DNA from 2 places in the Neobacillus oceani genome. Region 1 is predicted to be linked to the other one. Evidence: predicted binding sites of a transcription regulator. Region 1 holds the regulator's gene; the other holds the start of a gene.
What was found. The regulator Rex, encoded in region 1, represses fermentation and respiration genes when NADH is low (regulators of the CRP and FNR family bind a similar motif). The targets are predictions, from matches to a motif close to TTGTGAAATATTTCACAA.

Region 1 (7,956 bases):
TTCCGCTGGATGAACTCTTGGAGTTTAGCCACCTCATCCTGCTGCTTTTCATACTGCTTTAAATCACGCTCATAGTTTTCCGCCTTTTGAACAAGGTAGGAACTGTAGTTGCCAACAAACCGGTGGATTTGCCGGCGGGACAATTCGTATACCTGATTGACGACCTTGTCGAGGAAGTATCGGTCATGGGAAACAATGAGAATTGCGCCATGATAATTTTGCAAGTACAACTCAAGCCATGAAAGTGTTTCAATATCAAGGTGATTCGTGGGCTCGTCCAATATAAGGATGTCGGGTTTCCCTAGCAGCAGCTTCCCGAGCGCCAGGCGTGTTTTCTGGCCGCCGCTCAGGCTTGAGATACTTGTTGAATAATCAAAGGTATGGAAGTTGAGTCCATGGAGCACGGAACGGATATCCGCCTCATACTGGTACCCCCCCATCTCCTTGTATCGGACCTGCAGTTCGTCATAATCCTTTAAAACTCTTTCGTATTTACTGGAATTGCCGATAATGGACGGATCCGCCATTTGCCCTTCCAGTTCCCTTAACGAAGCCTCAAGCTTACGGACTGGTTCGAAAACCTTCAACATTTCATCCCAAATCGACAAGGAGGATTCGAGACCCGTATTTTGCGCGAGATAGCCGATGGTAACATCTTTCGGTTTAATGATTTCGCCGCCATCATGTCCGATATGGCCGGCGATTATTTTGAGGAGCGTCGATTTCCCCGCGCCATTCCTGCCGACCAGGGCAACGCGGTCCCTGTTTTGGAGCTCAAGCTTTATGTTCGATAAAATTAATTCAGCGCCATAGTATTTTTCAAGGTTATTCACTTGAAGCAAAATCATTCTTTTCACCCCATTACTATCTAGAGTGTAACCCATAAGGGGTTGCTCGGCAATGAGTGAACCATCCTCCAGGTATGGTTTTCCGCTGATGGTTTAAGCTCGTATGACAGGGGAAAAGGAGCTAAATATGACAATTTTTTAAAAATATTGGGACTTAATCTCGTGAAAAGCTAAAAAACAATGGAACATATGTGAAACATGGAACAAAGAGCATACACAATTACCTGAAAATAGTGTATTATTTTTATAACTCATAGAACTGAACTATAGGGAAAAGGTTAGAAAAACGGCCAGGGCCCCATTCGGGAAAACGGGGTCGATCTGCCAGGTTGTTCCGTTTTTGGGAAAGGAGTTTTTAGGATGGCTGAATTTACGCATTTCAATGAAGAGGGCAGAGCAAAAATGGTCGATGTCAGCGATAAGCCGGAAACAGCCAGGACGGCAATCGCCCGCTCAAGCATAACTGTAAATCGAGACATTTATGAAAGAATAACGAATAATGAGATGAAAAAGGGTGATGTGCTGGCGGTGGCCCAGGTAGCCGCTGTTATGGCAGCAAAGAAAACATGGGAAATCATCCCAATGTGTCACCCCATCCCGCTGACAGGGGTAGACATCACTTTCAGGTGGGAAGAGGAAGAAGCAGGACATAAGCTGATGATTTCTGCTTCAGTTAAGACGAAAGGAAATACTGGCGTGGAAATGGAAGCGCTAACTGCTGCTTCCATCTGCGCATTGACTATATACGATATGTGCAAAGCCGTTGACAAAGGAATGGTAATCGGGCCTACCTATCTTGTTGAAAAAACAGGCGGCAAGCATGGCGATTTTAAACGAGAACAAGAGGTCCAGTAAACAAGATTTCCCGCGAATGGCCAGGGGCCTGCGAGAAAAATTAAACCGGGGCAGGGGATCAATGGTGACTGAAACAATGAAAATACCGCAGGCAACCGCCAAAAGGCTGCCGTTATATTACAGATTTTTAAAGAATTTGCATTCCTCTGGGAAGCAGAGAGTTTCATCCGCGGAACTTAGCGAAGCGGTTAAAGTCGATTCGGCTACAATCCGAAGGGATTTTTCCTATTTTGGAGCCCTTGGCAAAAAGGGCTACGGCTATAACGTAAACTACTTGCTTGGGTTCTTTCGGAAGACGCTTGATCAGGATGAGCTTACAAAGGTCGCCCTTATCGGGGTAGGAAACCTTGGGACTGCCTTTTTGAACTACAATTTCCTGAAAAACAATAATACAAAAATCGAAGTAGCCTTTGACGTTGATCCCGATAAAGTGGGGACGAAAATTGGCAACGTCCCAATCCACAGCCTGGATGACCTTGAAGCGTACCTGAACAATGACAATGTTACGGTAGCGATTTTGACCATACCTGCTTCCGTTGCCCAGCCGATTACAGACAGGCTCGTTAAAACAAATGTGAAAGGAATTTTAAACTTCACGCCTGCGAGGCTGAATGTCCCGCGCTCCATCCGGGTCCATCATATCGACCTGGCTGTTGAATTGCAGTCGTTGATTTACTTCCTGAAAAATTATCCCGGAGCGGACTTTTCCGAAGAAGCAGAAGAAGCAAAAAAGTGAGCCTAAAAGGGGCTCACTTTTTTTGAATTCGTTTTAGCTTGTAATGTAAACCGATCATCCTTATGCCCGCCCCGAAATCAAAGGTGGCCAAAATAACGAGGAGATAGGAAAAGAAACCCCAGCCTTCGTCCCTTACGCTCCCAACTGCGAAATATGTAAACAAAATTCCGAGTAGGAGGTACACGATGCCGGAAAACAATGGTGATTGCCTCATAAAAACCCTCCGATAAAGTTTTGCATCTGTTCTGCTTCACGCAGGAATCTCTCAATTTCCTCACGGTAAATACTCTGCATCAAAACAACGAGCGTATTCATTATGACGTGCGCAATGATCGGAACAATGATCCGGTTTGTCCGGACATAAAGGAAAGCAAATGTGAATCCAATTGCCGAGTAAATCAGGATATGTTCAAATTCCATGTGCGCGGCTGCGAAGATAACGGAACTGATCAATGCGGAAACAAAGAAATTAAACCGCTTGTGAAGGCTGCCGAAAATGATTTTTCGGAACACGATTTCCTCAAGGATGGGGCCGATGACCGAACTGATGAGAATCACCGCGGGGAAATTGTCAATCATCCGCATGATTGAACGGGTGTTATCCGAACCCATTTTAATCCCAAGCATTTGCTCCACTATGGCGGCGGCCCATTGCGCGAAAAGGGCGAGGAAAATTCCGCCGACGGCCCATGAGATGGACTGTGGCAAATTTGCAGCGTTCCTGTTTTGAAGCGAGCTGGCCATTTCTTTTCGCAGGAGGAACAACGTAATCAGGAATGCCGACACAAAGCTGATTATCAGCCAGTAATTTAAGGCATACATCTGCGTTTCCTGGGGACTGTTCCCCGCGCTGGCAAGGACGATTGCCAAAAGGGGGACCCCCACCAGGCTCGAAAGCTGCATGACGATATATACAATAAGAATCCAACCGTATTCACGTTTCAAAATGGCAAGCTCCTTTATACTTTTTGCATCACTTTTCATTCTACTCACAAAGGCAAACTTATTTCAATCATGAAACCTTCCTGTATAGCCTTTGCCAAAGCGGACATACTCATAAGGTTGATTTTTTTTAAAAAAATTCATGCTTCGTGCTTGCAAAAAAAACGGGTTTTCATTATTATAATAATTGTGTTAGCACTCACCTGAACAGAGTGCTAATAAGCGACTACATAAAACCATTTGAGGAGGTTGTTTGAATTGTTAAGACCACTTGGCGATCGCATTATCATTGAGCTTGTCGAGTCTGAAGAAAAGACTGCAAGCGGCATTGTTTTGCCTGACACTGCAAAGGAAAAGCCGCAGGAGGGCAAAGTTGTAGCAGTAGGTTCCGGCCGTGTTCTCGATAGCGGCGAGCGTGTAGCTCCGGAAGTATCTGTCGGCGACCGTATCATCTTCTCAAAATATGCCGGCACAGAAGTAAAGTACCAGGGAACTGAATACCTAATCCTTCGTGAAAGCGATATCCACGCCGTTATTGGCGAATAATTGCCTGAACTCAGGGCACATACCTAATTTTATCTGACTTGAGGAGGTTTTTGAACTATGGCAAAAGACATTAAGTTCAGTGAAGACGCGCGCCGCTCAATGCTTCGCGGTGTAGATGCTCTTGCAAATGCTGTTAAAGTCACGCTTGGGCCTAAAGGGCGCAACGTTGTTCTTGAGAAAAAATTCGGTTCACCGCTTATCACAAATGACGGTGTTACAATCGCGAAAGAAATCGAGCTTGAAGACGCATTCGAAAACATGGGTGCCAAGCTTGTTGCCGAAGTGGCAAGCAAAACAAACGATGTTGCCGGTGACGGTACAACGACTGCGACTGTCCTTGCGCAGGCAATGATCCGTGAAGGCCTGAAAAACGTAACCGCAGGCGCCAACCCAATGGTTCTCCGCAGGGGGATTGAAAAAGCGACAAAGGTTGCCGTTGAAGAATTGAAGGCAATTTCCAAGCCAATCGAAGGAAAAGAATCCATCGCCCAAGTTGCGGCGATTTCCGCTGACAACCCAGAAGTCGGCCAATTGATCGCTGAAGCAATGGAGCGCGTTGGCAACGATGGTGTTATTACGATTGAAGAATCAAAAGGTTTCGCTACCGAACTTGATGTAGTAGAAGGTATGCAATTCGACCGCGGATATGCATCTCCATATATGGTTACAGATTCCGATAAGATGGAAGCTGTCCTTGATAATCCGTATATCCTGATTACTGACAAGAAAATTTCCAGCATTCAGGAAATCCTTCCTGTCCTTGAGCAGGTTGTCCAGCAAGGCAAGCCGCTATTGCTGATTGCTGAAGATGTTGAAGGTGAAGCGCTTGCTACATTGGTAGTCAATAAGCTTCGTGGTACATTCAACGCTGTTGCTGTTAAGGCTCCTGGCTTCGGTGACCGCCGCAAAGCTATGCTTGAAGACATCGCTGCCCTTACTGGCGCCGAAGTTATCACAGAAGAGCTTGGCCGTGACCTTAAATCCGCAACAATCCAATCTCTTGGCCGTGCTTCCAAGGTTGTTGTTTCCAAAGAGAACACAACAATTGTTGAAGGCGCTGGAGACTCAGCTGCAATCGCTGGGCGAGTAAACCAAATCCGCGTTCAGCTTGAAGAAACAACTTCCGAGTTCGACCGTGAAAAGCTGCAGGAGCGCCTTGCGAAATTGGCTGGTGGCGTAGCTGTCATCAAGGTCGGCGCTGCAACTGAAACAGAATTGAAAGAGCGCAAGCTTCGTATCGAAGACGCCCTGAACTCAACTCGTGCTGCTGTTGAAGAAGGAATCGTGTCCGGCGGTGGCGTCGCCCTCTTGAACGTTTACAACAAAGTGGCTGAAATCCAGGTTGAAGGCGACGAGCAAACAGGCGTGAACATCGTACTTCGCGCTATGGAAGAGCCTGTCCGCACAATTGCGCAAAACGCAGGCCTCGAAGGCTCTGTCATCGTTGACCGCCTGAAGCGTGAAGAAATCGGCACTGGTTTCAACGCTGCTACTGGCGAATGGGTGAACATGATCGATGCCGGTATCGTTGACCCAACAAAGGTTACACGTTCCGCGCTTCAAAACGCTGCATCCGTTGCGGCTATGTTCCTGACAACTGAAGCAGTTGTTGCCGACAAGCCTGAGGAAAACAAAGGCGGCGGCATGCCTGACATGGGCATGGGCGGAATGGGCGGCATGATGTAATTAGGGTTTTGAAACCTTGTTATATCAACTTCTAATATGATAATATGCTTTTCTTGTCCTCGGATTGGTCCTCGTTTTATAAAAAACATGGAAACCTATGACAAAAAGCTAACTATAGGAGAAGGTCTTTCATCAGTTTGCTAAACTGTTGGGAGGCCTTTTCTTCCATATTATAAGAAGGTTCGTTAATAATATTGTCTCGAAATCTAGAATTCATGAAAAGGGCGCAATCCTTGAATAAGGATCAGCGCTCTTTTTCCATTTAAGGGCCAGATTATAGAGTAACCTTCGTGGGCAGTTTTTAACTCAATTAATACTTAATAATGATCATCTTATTTTTAATTTCATGACCCGATTCATGCCACGGAAATGCCACAACTTTGATACATTTTGTCGACTTAGGGACAAGACTTGCTCACCTCTATCCCGTCGGCCACCCTCAACTCGTCTCCCTCAATGCCGTCGAAAACGTTTTCCCTTATACAAAGATTCTTCCCGGCATCGATCCTTATGCCTTTGGCGGCCTGTCGAATGACGTTGCCCTTGATCCTGATGCCTGACGGGATTCCTTTGCCCCGTCCGTCAGCACCTCGGTCCTTGATGAGGCGGATGGCCCAGAACTTGTCAGTCCCACCAGTGATGTGGTTACCGTGCAACTTTGTGCCTGGCGCATTCCGGAGCTCGATGCCGACCCGCGAATCATCCCCAGCGGTGATCCTGTTGTCCTCAATGAGGGTGTCAGGAGTTCCCAGGATGACGAGGACTCCCTGACGGTTTCCAATCAAGTCGTTGGAGTGCACCCAGTTTCCAGGACCTGAGGCATCATGTTTGTTCTTTGCCCCGCCGGAATTGCCGAGCGCGATACCCGCCTTCTGCCCGCCAACGACCGTATTATCCCGGACCTCGTTCAGGTATTCACCCTCGCCATGCAGGTCGATGGCGTCGAGGATGCTGCCGGTAATGGTGTTCTCCGCCACGAGATTGTTGTGCGTAGGGAACTGCAGCAGAATGGCATGCCGCAAATGCCTGCCATTGAAGGTATTGCCGATGACGACGTTGTGCCTGGAATCGTTAGCGGCATTTGGGTCGTGCTGATCCGCTGAACCCTCGATAGCGATTCCATAGCCCTGTCCCCCGGGGCCAACAGCAGTTGCCTCACTTACAGAGTTTCCAGTGAGGGTCACTTCACGGCTGGCCTTGACGGAGATTCCGTGGCGCTTGAACCTGCGAATGCCCAGGTTCTCCACAAGGATCCGGGAACTGGCCTTCCCTTTGTGAGCTCCGAGGTAGATCCCATACATAGGACCTCCACCCGTGTCGCCGTTGTCGGGATCATCGCCGAGTGGTCCCTTATAACGGGAGGTAATAGTGAAATCAGCGACAATGACGTCGTGGACACCGGAGGCCCGGATCACCCGGCTGTCATCCTCACCGTCGAAGGAGGTAATCATCACGGTTCTCTCCTGACCCTCTCCCCGCAGGTCCACACCGCTGCGCAGCACGATGTTCGCCGACTCATCGGCCGGGTCAGTGGTGCGCAGGTCATACGTGCCGGCCGGCAGGAAGACCTCATCACCCGGTTTGGCCGCGTCCAGGGCCTTCCTGATGGCTGCTGCGTCGTCTTTTGAGTCCGGATCCGGATCTGCCCCGAAGTCCGTGACGTCCAGAGTCCTGCCTGTGGTCCGGCCGGGCGTCGGCACCTTGATTGGCTTGCCGGCCCGGTCCACCAAGCCGGGGACCTGCCAGTCGCCGAGCTTGGACGGGGCTGGTTCCCCAGTTTCATTGCTCTCGACTTGCTTGTCAGATTCCTCCCCGATGCATGCGGTCAAGAGGAACACCAGGCCAAGAACCACCCACCACGAATTCACCAAACCTCTCCGGCTGTTCCGAACTGATTTCTTGATCAAACTTCTCACGTCCTTACTGGAAATTTTGACAAGGAGAAAAGCGGTGAGCCTGCTCGCTCACCGCCTTTGGGATGTTTCGACGACCTCTGCTGGTCGACGGCATCATCCCATGACCAGAGGTCTATTACTTAGAGCCTTTGCCTTTATTTTTGTCGAGTTTGAAGTTCAACGGAATGTCCTTTACCAGGGGAGTATCTGCCGAGGAACCACCGACATGTACGCGGTACTTTCCATCAGCAGTTGCCCATTCGCCGTCAGCCCAGTTCGCCAGGTTATCTGGTTCTTTCGGAATGAAATAGGAGAACGGGTGGTTGGAGTCTGCTTGGTTAATCCTTAGTGTCACACTCTTGCTCTCACCTGGCTTAAGGTCGACCTTCTCAAAGTTGACAAGCCGTTTGGCCGGCTCACCCGTCTTATTCGGAAGGGTTAAGTAGAC
Region 2 (7,956 bases), 510 kb from region 1:
AAGACGTAACGGATAACGGATATATCCGTAATCACCTGCCAGACGGAAACTCGCTTTATATAGTAGACATCAGTGTCAGGCCAAAGAACCGAAAGCTTGGACTTGGAAAATTGATGATGCAGGCCATGTACCATGTTGTTATTGAACAAGGAATCGACAGGCTCGTCGGTGGGGGCAGGATGCCGGGCTACCATAAGGTTGCTTCATCGATGACTCCAGAACAGTACCTTGAAAAGGTGATGTCGGGAGAACTGAAGGACCCAGTCATAACCTTCCTTCTGCGTTGCGGGCGGGTGCCGGTTGCTGTCGTAAAAGATTACCTTGAAGACGAGGAATCTGGCAATTATGCAGTCATCATGGAATGGAAAAACCCATTTAAAAACGAAGGAGTACCTGGAAATGGAATTTAAGCGCATTACAAGCATCGAAGACCCGAATTTTAGAAAACTGCACAATCTCATGGGGGAAATTTTCCCTCCGGAGGAAGTACTTGAATACGACCTTTGGAAAGAACCGCTTGAAGACCCGGGCATCCGTGTGTTTGTCGCTGTGGACGGAGATGAAGTCATTGGCGCGACTGAATACCGTTATTATGAAAATTGGAACATCGCCATGACTGATTTCACGATTATCGGCCAGCCTGGAAAAGGCATCGGCCGCTTCCTAGCTGTAAATCGTATGAACGACCTGAAGGAGCTTGCCGAAAAAAACGGAAAGGAACAGCTGCACGGCATGTTTGCTGAAATCTATGACCCTTACCGTGTTGAGGAATACGAGTTTGGCGGGGTTAAGGTAATGGACCCGTATGTAAGACGCGAAGTACTTTCCCATCTCGGCTACAAGCGCCTTGACCTTGAGTACGTACACCCATCATGGGAGAACAATGGGGAAGCCGTCTCCGGTCTCGACCTAGGCTTCATGCCGGGCGATGAAAGCCAGGATACTGTCGAAGCCTCGCTTGTAGTAGATTTCCTGACAACCTATTACTCCGTCCTGTCCAACAAGCCAAAGGAATGGTTGGACATGATTGAATCACTCCGGTCAAAAGAAACCATCGCCCTCCTGCCATTGTAAGCATTAACGTAACGCGCCGCCCTCTAAAGTTGATGGGCGGCGCGTTTTTTTGTGTTTTGATACCGTGGCCCTTATATTAACTGGATTCAGTTAACATAAGGGCCATCCAATGGGCTGTAAATCCCTGTTAGGCAGAATTAATCTCTTTTTTGGCATTAATAATGCTTCGTTTGGCATTATTAATGCCAAATTCGGCGTTATTATTGCTGATTTCGGCGTTATTGCGGCTCCATTCGGCATTATTATAAGCCCATTCGGCATTATTACGCCCTGATTCGGCATTAATGCCAAAGGTTCACTAATGATAAGCTACCATTTTAACCGCGTTCTTTCTTAGTCAATCCCTTAAACTCCGCCAATCTGCCGGAAGAAGCCAGTTCAACAAGGATATTCCGAAAAGCCAGCACCGAGTCAATTTCCACGTATTCCTCATCGCCGTGCCAATTGCCGCCGGCGGGGCCAAATTCAATGGCAGGTATTCCGTATTTTGCAAAAAAGACAGTATCCGCGCTTCCATGCTGGCCAAAATAATTGGCTTCCCGCCCGGTGTGCCGCGGAACGATTTCGCCAAGCAGTTGCAGGAAAGGGTGGCTGCGCTCTGTATTGACGGGATTCGAAAACATCCCAGGAATAAGCTGTACGCCTTCAATTCCGCTTATTTGGCGAAGGATTTCATCTTTGTCCTGGCCTGGGAGGTAGCGGATATCAAAGCCCATCATGCATTGGTCTGGCACAACATTGTAGGCCCCGCCGGCATTAATTTTAGCCAAATTGATCGACGGTTTTTCGTAATAATCGCTGCTTTCGCATGCGAATGGAAGCCTAAGAATTTCACGATAAATTCCGTATGCCTTCTCAATCGCGTTAATCCCTTCCCATGGGCGGCTCCCATGCGCCGCTTCTCCTGTTACCCGCAAATCAGTACGCAGAACGCCCTTTGCCTGGTTGGCGATGCCCAGCCCCGTCGGCTCTCCACAAATCGCGAAATCCCCTCTATAGCCTTTTTCGACTAAAAAGCCTGTGCAATTGAATCCGCCAATTTCCTCATCGGAAACAATTTGCAGCTGGACCTTAATTCCGAGTTCCCTGCCATTTAATTCGGAAAGCGCGGACATCATCGCCGCGACCCCGGCCTTCATATCGGCCGAGCCTCTGCCGTAAAGCTTTCCGTCCCGCTCATAAGGGAGGAACTGGCCCGCTTTTGCGGCTACCACATCGACATGGCCATTCAGGACGAGAGTAAAGTCGCCGCTCCCGATTTCAGAAACAAGCATTGTGTAGCCATTATTTTCGAAAAAAGAAACCGGAAGCCCGTTTTCTTGGAGCCAGTCACCGCAAAACCGTACTGCTTCATTTGCCCCTTCAACCGAACTACTGTTAATGGAAATCAAATCGTTAAGTAATTTTAGTACCAAACAAGCCATCTCCATTCAACATTCTATTAAAAATCTATCTCTACAAGTTTAAGGTAACCCGAGAGAATGTAGAGAAGAAAGTATCAATTCCCGTACTCGTCCATATTTAAACGTTATTTTGGGGACACATTCAGTTATTCACTAGGATGTCCACAGAAAGATTGTTATTTTAACAATCATCCACAGACTTATCCACTTTATCCACAGAAAAACCCCCAAATGTTATACACAAACTTCGATTTCCACATACCTTTATTTTGTTATACCCACAAAATTTATCCACAATATCCCCTATATCCACAGTCGTTCACATTTTAGTCAAATACTCACTATAAACATAGTGAAATCTATAAAAATATATTGATAGTTTTTATACAAGGGAGTATAGTAAGGGTGTAGAAAGTAAGTGAAAACATTCACAAACTTAAACATTAAACATCAGAACTTATTCTAAATAAACTTTTTTCGTTAAGTATGTGAATAATTTCACAAAAAACAAAAACAGGAGTTGGTTAAAATGAAAAAATGGTATCAAACACCACAAGTAGCAGTAATTTGGACAATCGCAAGGGTTTGGTTGGGCCTTCAATGGTTACAAGCAGGCTGGGGCAAGATAACAGGAGGTTTTGATGCAGGCGGATTCCTACAAGGCGCTATTGCAAAAGCTGGCGGAGATCATCCAGCCGTCCAAGGCTGGTATGCCAATTTCCTACAAAATGTAGCAGCTCCAAATATTGATCTCTTTAATGTCCTGATTCCTTGGGGTGAAACACTGGTTGGCCTGGGACTGATCTTGGGAGCAGCAACAATTCCGGCTCTGATAGCAGCTGCGTTCATGAACCTGAACTTCTTGCTTGCAGGAACAACAAGCACAAACCCAATCCTTTACACAGTGGCAGTTGTCCTCTTGTTCGCTGGCAGCGGCGCAACCTACTGGGGCGTTGACCGTTTCGCGGTACCTTATCTAAAAGCTGCAATCAATAAAAAGGCTGTCGCAAATAAAGCGTAACTATAAAAAAGGAGCAGGGCCGCCCTGCTTCTTTTTTCATCTGTTTTTGGGAAAACGAGCATTTGCCAACCTAACCAGGCGAATGCTCGTTTTTTATTGATTATTTCCGCCTGCTTTTCACCCTTTGGTCGGCGGCTTTTGACCTGGCCATTGCCTCTAGGTCGTCGTGGTCGGCAAGGTCCCGGTCAAATTCGACGTCTCGCCCATCGGTAATTTTCAGGTTCTTTGGAGTTTGTGGCAGGGAAGCTGTGTTCTTGTCACGATTCCTGTGTCCGCGTGAACGGGCCATCACGAAAAACCCCTTTCGGAAATAAATTGCGGAGTAACCCGCAGTATTATCGTTTCCGCCACAGCCTCAGCCATAAGTGGGAAATTTTTCAGAAAGCCGCCTTGCTAACCTTCCCTGGAAAAACTGCAATCCTCGCCTTACCGCTTCCTCAGTTTCGGCCCTTCAAAGCCCGCCGCCCTGTCCGCCGCTTTAAATTCCCGTTGATAAAGGACTTCCTGTGTGGCCGTCAACGTAAGCCTCGCCTTATCCTTTTTGCGTTTTTCCATATTTGATCCCTTCCTTCAAGAAAAGTATGCTGCTATTCCAATCCTTTCCTTAACGAGGGGGAATGATTCAACTTTTGTATATATTTTTAAGTGCGGGTTCCAACTCCGGAAAACGGAAGTTAAAACCCATATCATGCAACTTTTCCGGCAAAACCCTTTGGCCTTCCAGGACGAGCGTACTCATTTCACCAAGCAAAAGCTTCAAAGCGAAACCGGGAACCGGCAGCCAGTGTGGGCGCCCGAGCACTTTCCCAACCGTCTTTCCAAACTCCTTCATTGGAACAGGTTCAGGTGCGGTAAAATTAACCGGACCGCTAACGCCTTCATTTTCAATGGCAAAAAGAATCCCGGAAACGGCATCATCAAGATGGATCCATGACACCCATTGCCGGCCCGAGCCAACCGTGCCGCCTCCGAACATTTTGTAGGGGAGGGCAATCCTTGGCAACGCGCCCTCTTTGCCATCAAGGATGATTCCAAACCTGCACAGGACGGTCCGGATGCCAAAATGTGCCGCTTGTAGGCTCGCATCTTCCCAGCGTTTGACCACATCCGCGAGAAAGTCGTTCCCCGAAGGGCTTACTTCTGTAAACGTTTTATCATCGGAAGTTCCGTAAAACCCGACCGCGCTAGCGGCAATATGGACTTTCGGCTTTTCTTCCATGGCGGCCATGATTCGGACGGCTTCGTTTGCCGCTGCAAGCCTGCTCATCAAAAGCCGTTCCTTACGTTCAGTGGTCCAGCGTCCGCTGTTCAGCGACTCGCCGGCAAAGTTGATAAAGACATCTATCCCCACAAGTTCATGTTCAGGACGGCTGCCCTCGGAGAGCCATTGTACATATGTTAGCCCGGTCCTGCCGCTTTCCTTTTTCTTTCTTGTTAAAATAAACACCTCATGTCCCTTCTCGAGCAACGTATCCGCAAAGGCGCCGCCCAAAAAGCCGCTGCCCCCGGCAATCGTGATTTTCATCCCAATTCCTCCCCTCTGAAAACCTGGTTAATTCTATTTTAGCTTCTTCCTATATGAAAGGCACTCTTGGTGTGTGGTACAGTGAAGAAGAGGTGAGGAAAATGGCAATCATTACGAAAATCACCACCCAGAAGCGTGATACAGGAAGATACAATATTTATATCGATTTCGGCAAAGGGGAAGAATTCGCCTTCAGTGCCGATGAAGCCGTTATTATTAAATTTAAATTGAGAAAAGGTATGGAGCTTGATGAGTTCGCGCTGGCGGAGGTCGGATACCATGATGAAATCCGCAAAGCGTATAACAATGCAATCAACTACCTGTCCCATAAAATGAGGACTGAAAAAGAAGTTCGCAAGCATCTGAAGGAAAAAAAACTTGAAGAAGCGGCCATTAACGAAGTCATCCACAGGTTGCTTGAACAAGGGTACTTGAATGACGCCGAATACGCCGATGCGTATGTAAGGACGCAAATCAGCACGACCGATAAAGGGGCTTATGTTGTCCGGATGGAGCTGAAGGAAAGAGGGATCGCCGACCCGCTCATTGAGGAAGCGCTAAAGCAATACACCCCTGAAGAACAGTTTGAAAAAGCAAAGTCGCTTGCCGAAAAATATGCCCGCAAGTACTCCGGGGAATCAGAGCGGATTCTCAAGCAAAAGCTAGATGCGATGCTTCGCCGGAAGGGTTACCACACTGACGCAATCCAATTCGCCTTGGACGAGGGCGATTTTGGCAGGGATGAGGAAGACGAACTCGAAGCAATCCGTCTGCAGGGCGAAAAGGCCCATCGAAAGCATGCCAATCTGACAGGCTACGCTTATGAGAGGAAAATGAAAGAAACCCTTTTCCGTAAAGGGTTTCCAATTGAACTGATTGAACGCTATCTAGAAGCGCGCGGTGAAGATTGATATCCCGCGCGCTATTTTTGCCGTTCAATGATGATTTCCTTTTCTCCCAAGCCTTCAACAATCCGCCGGGCTACATCAAGCGGAAGCATGAATTTTGAGGAATCAGCCACATGCTCGCTCCCTTCCCAAAAAGGCGTATCCATGCCGCCCATATAGGCTGCGGTGAACTTGATCCCGCTTCCTTCATACTCTTTTTGAAGGCTCTCGGTAAAGCCCCGCACCGCGAACTTGCTTGCTGCATACACGGATTCATTTGCTTTGCCGCGGAGGCCTGCGGTTGAAATGATATTCACCACGTAGCAGGATTCCGCCTGTTGGAGATAAGGCAGGACTGCTTTTGTCATATAAATGGTGCCGAGTGCGTTCACCTGGAACAGTTCGAAAATTTGTGCGTTGTCCATTTTTCTAAAAGGCCCGAAATGCCCGACTCCCGCGTTGTTGACGAGGCCACGGACGTTTTTGCCCTCGAGTGCCCGTTCAAGCTTTTCCTGCAGGCTTTCCGGATTGGCTACATCAAGTTGCAAGGCAGCGGCGGATCCGCCGGAAGCCTTGATTTCTTCTTTTACGAGGAGAAGCTTGTCCAACGTCCTTCCCGCTAACAAAACATCCCATCCTTCTTTAGCTAAAAGCAGGGCGATTTCCCGGCCGAGCCCCGACCCGGCGCCTGTTACAATAAAAGAATCCATTTTGTCATCCTCCCATTCCAATAAGCACTATCCTTTTAAAACTCCCTATAATTTACTATACTGAAGCTATAATAACAATGAAGGTGGCTTTATGGATGGAACAGGAAAAACGGTACAGCGCCATGACCGAGTATGAATTGAGGCGTGAGATTGCCACTCTCAATGAAAAGGCGAGGAAGGCTGAACAAATGGGGATGGTGAACGAATATGCCGTCCTTGAACGTAAGGCTGTGATGGCGAAAGCATATTTGCTTGACCCGAAAACATTCAAGCCTGGGGAAATTTACGAAATTGATGGCGATCCTGGTTCTTATTTTAAAATTGATTACCTGAATGGTGTTTTTGCGTGGGGATACCGCCTAGGGGGGACGGGACAGGAAGAGGCGCTGCCGATCTCGATGCTGATTCAAAAAGGCTGAAGCCAGGCACCTGGTGATGCCTGGTTTCGGCCGGGATGTGGGCCGGACGAAAATCTAATAAGATCTTATTTGGTCCGGGTCTCTTTGCGAAGAGGCTTTCATTCGTTCCTGGGGATGGGTATTGATCGTGCCGTCCGCCCTTTTTGAAGCATATTCTGCTTTAGCGCGCGGCTCGCCTTCAAACTTGTTATCATTTCCGTACGGGAAGCCCTTTGCCTTGTTTCTCATTGCTCCTGCCTCCATCCGTCACGTTTTTGCCGCAGAGCGGATTGTTCCGCGGTATAAATAGTATTTGTTCATTTTTTATCAATATGTAGCTGTATTTACTGCCAGGGGGTGAAAAGGATGAACGACTACCATGAAAGGCTGACGAAGGTTTTGCTCGATAAAAATGACCATCTGTCCTATGGCCAGGCACGCACTTGGGTTGAGCTTCTTTGGGAGGATTTTGAAACCACATATGCGAAGGCGGGCAGGGAGTACATGGGCAGTGAAATCACTGAAAAAGTGGTCCGCCAGTGGATTGAGAATTACGGTGGAAGCCTCCATGAATTTGCCGCGCAGAATCCGAAATATGCTCATTATTTGAAGCAGGATAAGAATAAATTGCATTAACAAGAAAACGGCAGCCCGCTGATGATGGCTGCCGTTATGTTTTGCTAGTTCAGCTCGGAAGAATGGTCAGTTTCTTCCGTAGTTTTTCCTCGCTGAAGATCCATCCTGTATAGGAATTGATTATATTCAGGTCCGGATCGAGGTGCGCGACGGCGACGAATGGGTAATGGCCGTTGCTCCGGTAGCGCAGGTCGATGAACCTGACCTCGTAGTAATCGTCAAATTCCTTGACCTCCCACCTATAAACCGGGGAAAAGGACAGGAATGCGGAAATATTCGTGTCTTTTTTCGCGGCGATGATG

Region 2: a site for Rex is predicted at 2,964-2,981, ahead of V1499_RS03655 (DoxX family membrane protein). Genes of this name have one in related genera too.

What each region holds. Positions count from the first base shown of each region.
Region 1 is NZ_CP143543.1:248,785-256,740, forward strand. It holds gene V1499_RS01410 (ABC-F family ATP-binding cassette domain-containing protein) at 1-848, opposite strand, end outside; gene moaC (cyclic pyranopterin monophosphate synthase MoaC) at 1,209-1,703, shown strand; gene V1499_RS01420 (redox-sensing transcriptional repressor Rex) at 1,765-2,439, shown strand; gene V1499_RS01425 (YdiK family protein) at 2,453-2,653, opposite strand; gene V1499_RS01430 (lysostaphin resistance A-like protein) at 2,650-3,384, opposite strand; gene groES (co-chaperone GroES) at 3,640-3,927, shown strand; gene groL (chaperonin GroEL) at 3,985-5,613, shown strand; gene V1499_RS01445 (right-handed parallel beta-helix repeat-containing protein) at 6,012-7,520, opposite strand; gene V1499_RS01450 (beta-glucosidase) at 7,645-7,956, opposite strand, start outside.
Region 2 is NZ_CP143543.1:754,094-762,049, forward strand. It holds gene V1499_RS03635 (GNAT family N-acetyltransferase) at 1-410, shown strand, start outside; gene V1499_RS03640 (GNAT family N-acetyltransferase) at 400-1,074, shown strand; gene V1499_RS03645 (hypothetical protein) at 1,184-1,348, shown strand; gene V1499_RS03650 (M20 family metallopeptidase) at 1,392-2,489, opposite strand; gene V1499_RS03655 (DoxX family membrane protein) at 3,007-3,498, shown strand; gene V1499_RS03660 (YfhD family protein) at 3,599-3,787, opposite strand; gene V1499_RS03665 (YfhE family protein) at 3,925-4,053, opposite strand; gene V1499_RS03670 (TIGR01777 family oxidoreductase) at 4,121-5,023, opposite strand; gene recX (recombination regulator RecX) at 5,125-5,934, shown strand; gene V1499_RS03680 (SDR family NAD(P)-dependent oxidoreductase) at 5,946-6,620, opposite strand; gene V1499_RS03685 (YfhH family protein) at 6,716-7,039, shown strand; gene V1499_RS03690 (small, acid-soluble spore protein K) at 7,094-7,267, opposite strand; gene V1499_RS03695 (YfhJ family protein) at 7,385-7,654, shown strand; gene V1499_RS03700 (metal-dependent hydrolase) at 7,704-7,956, opposite strand, start outside.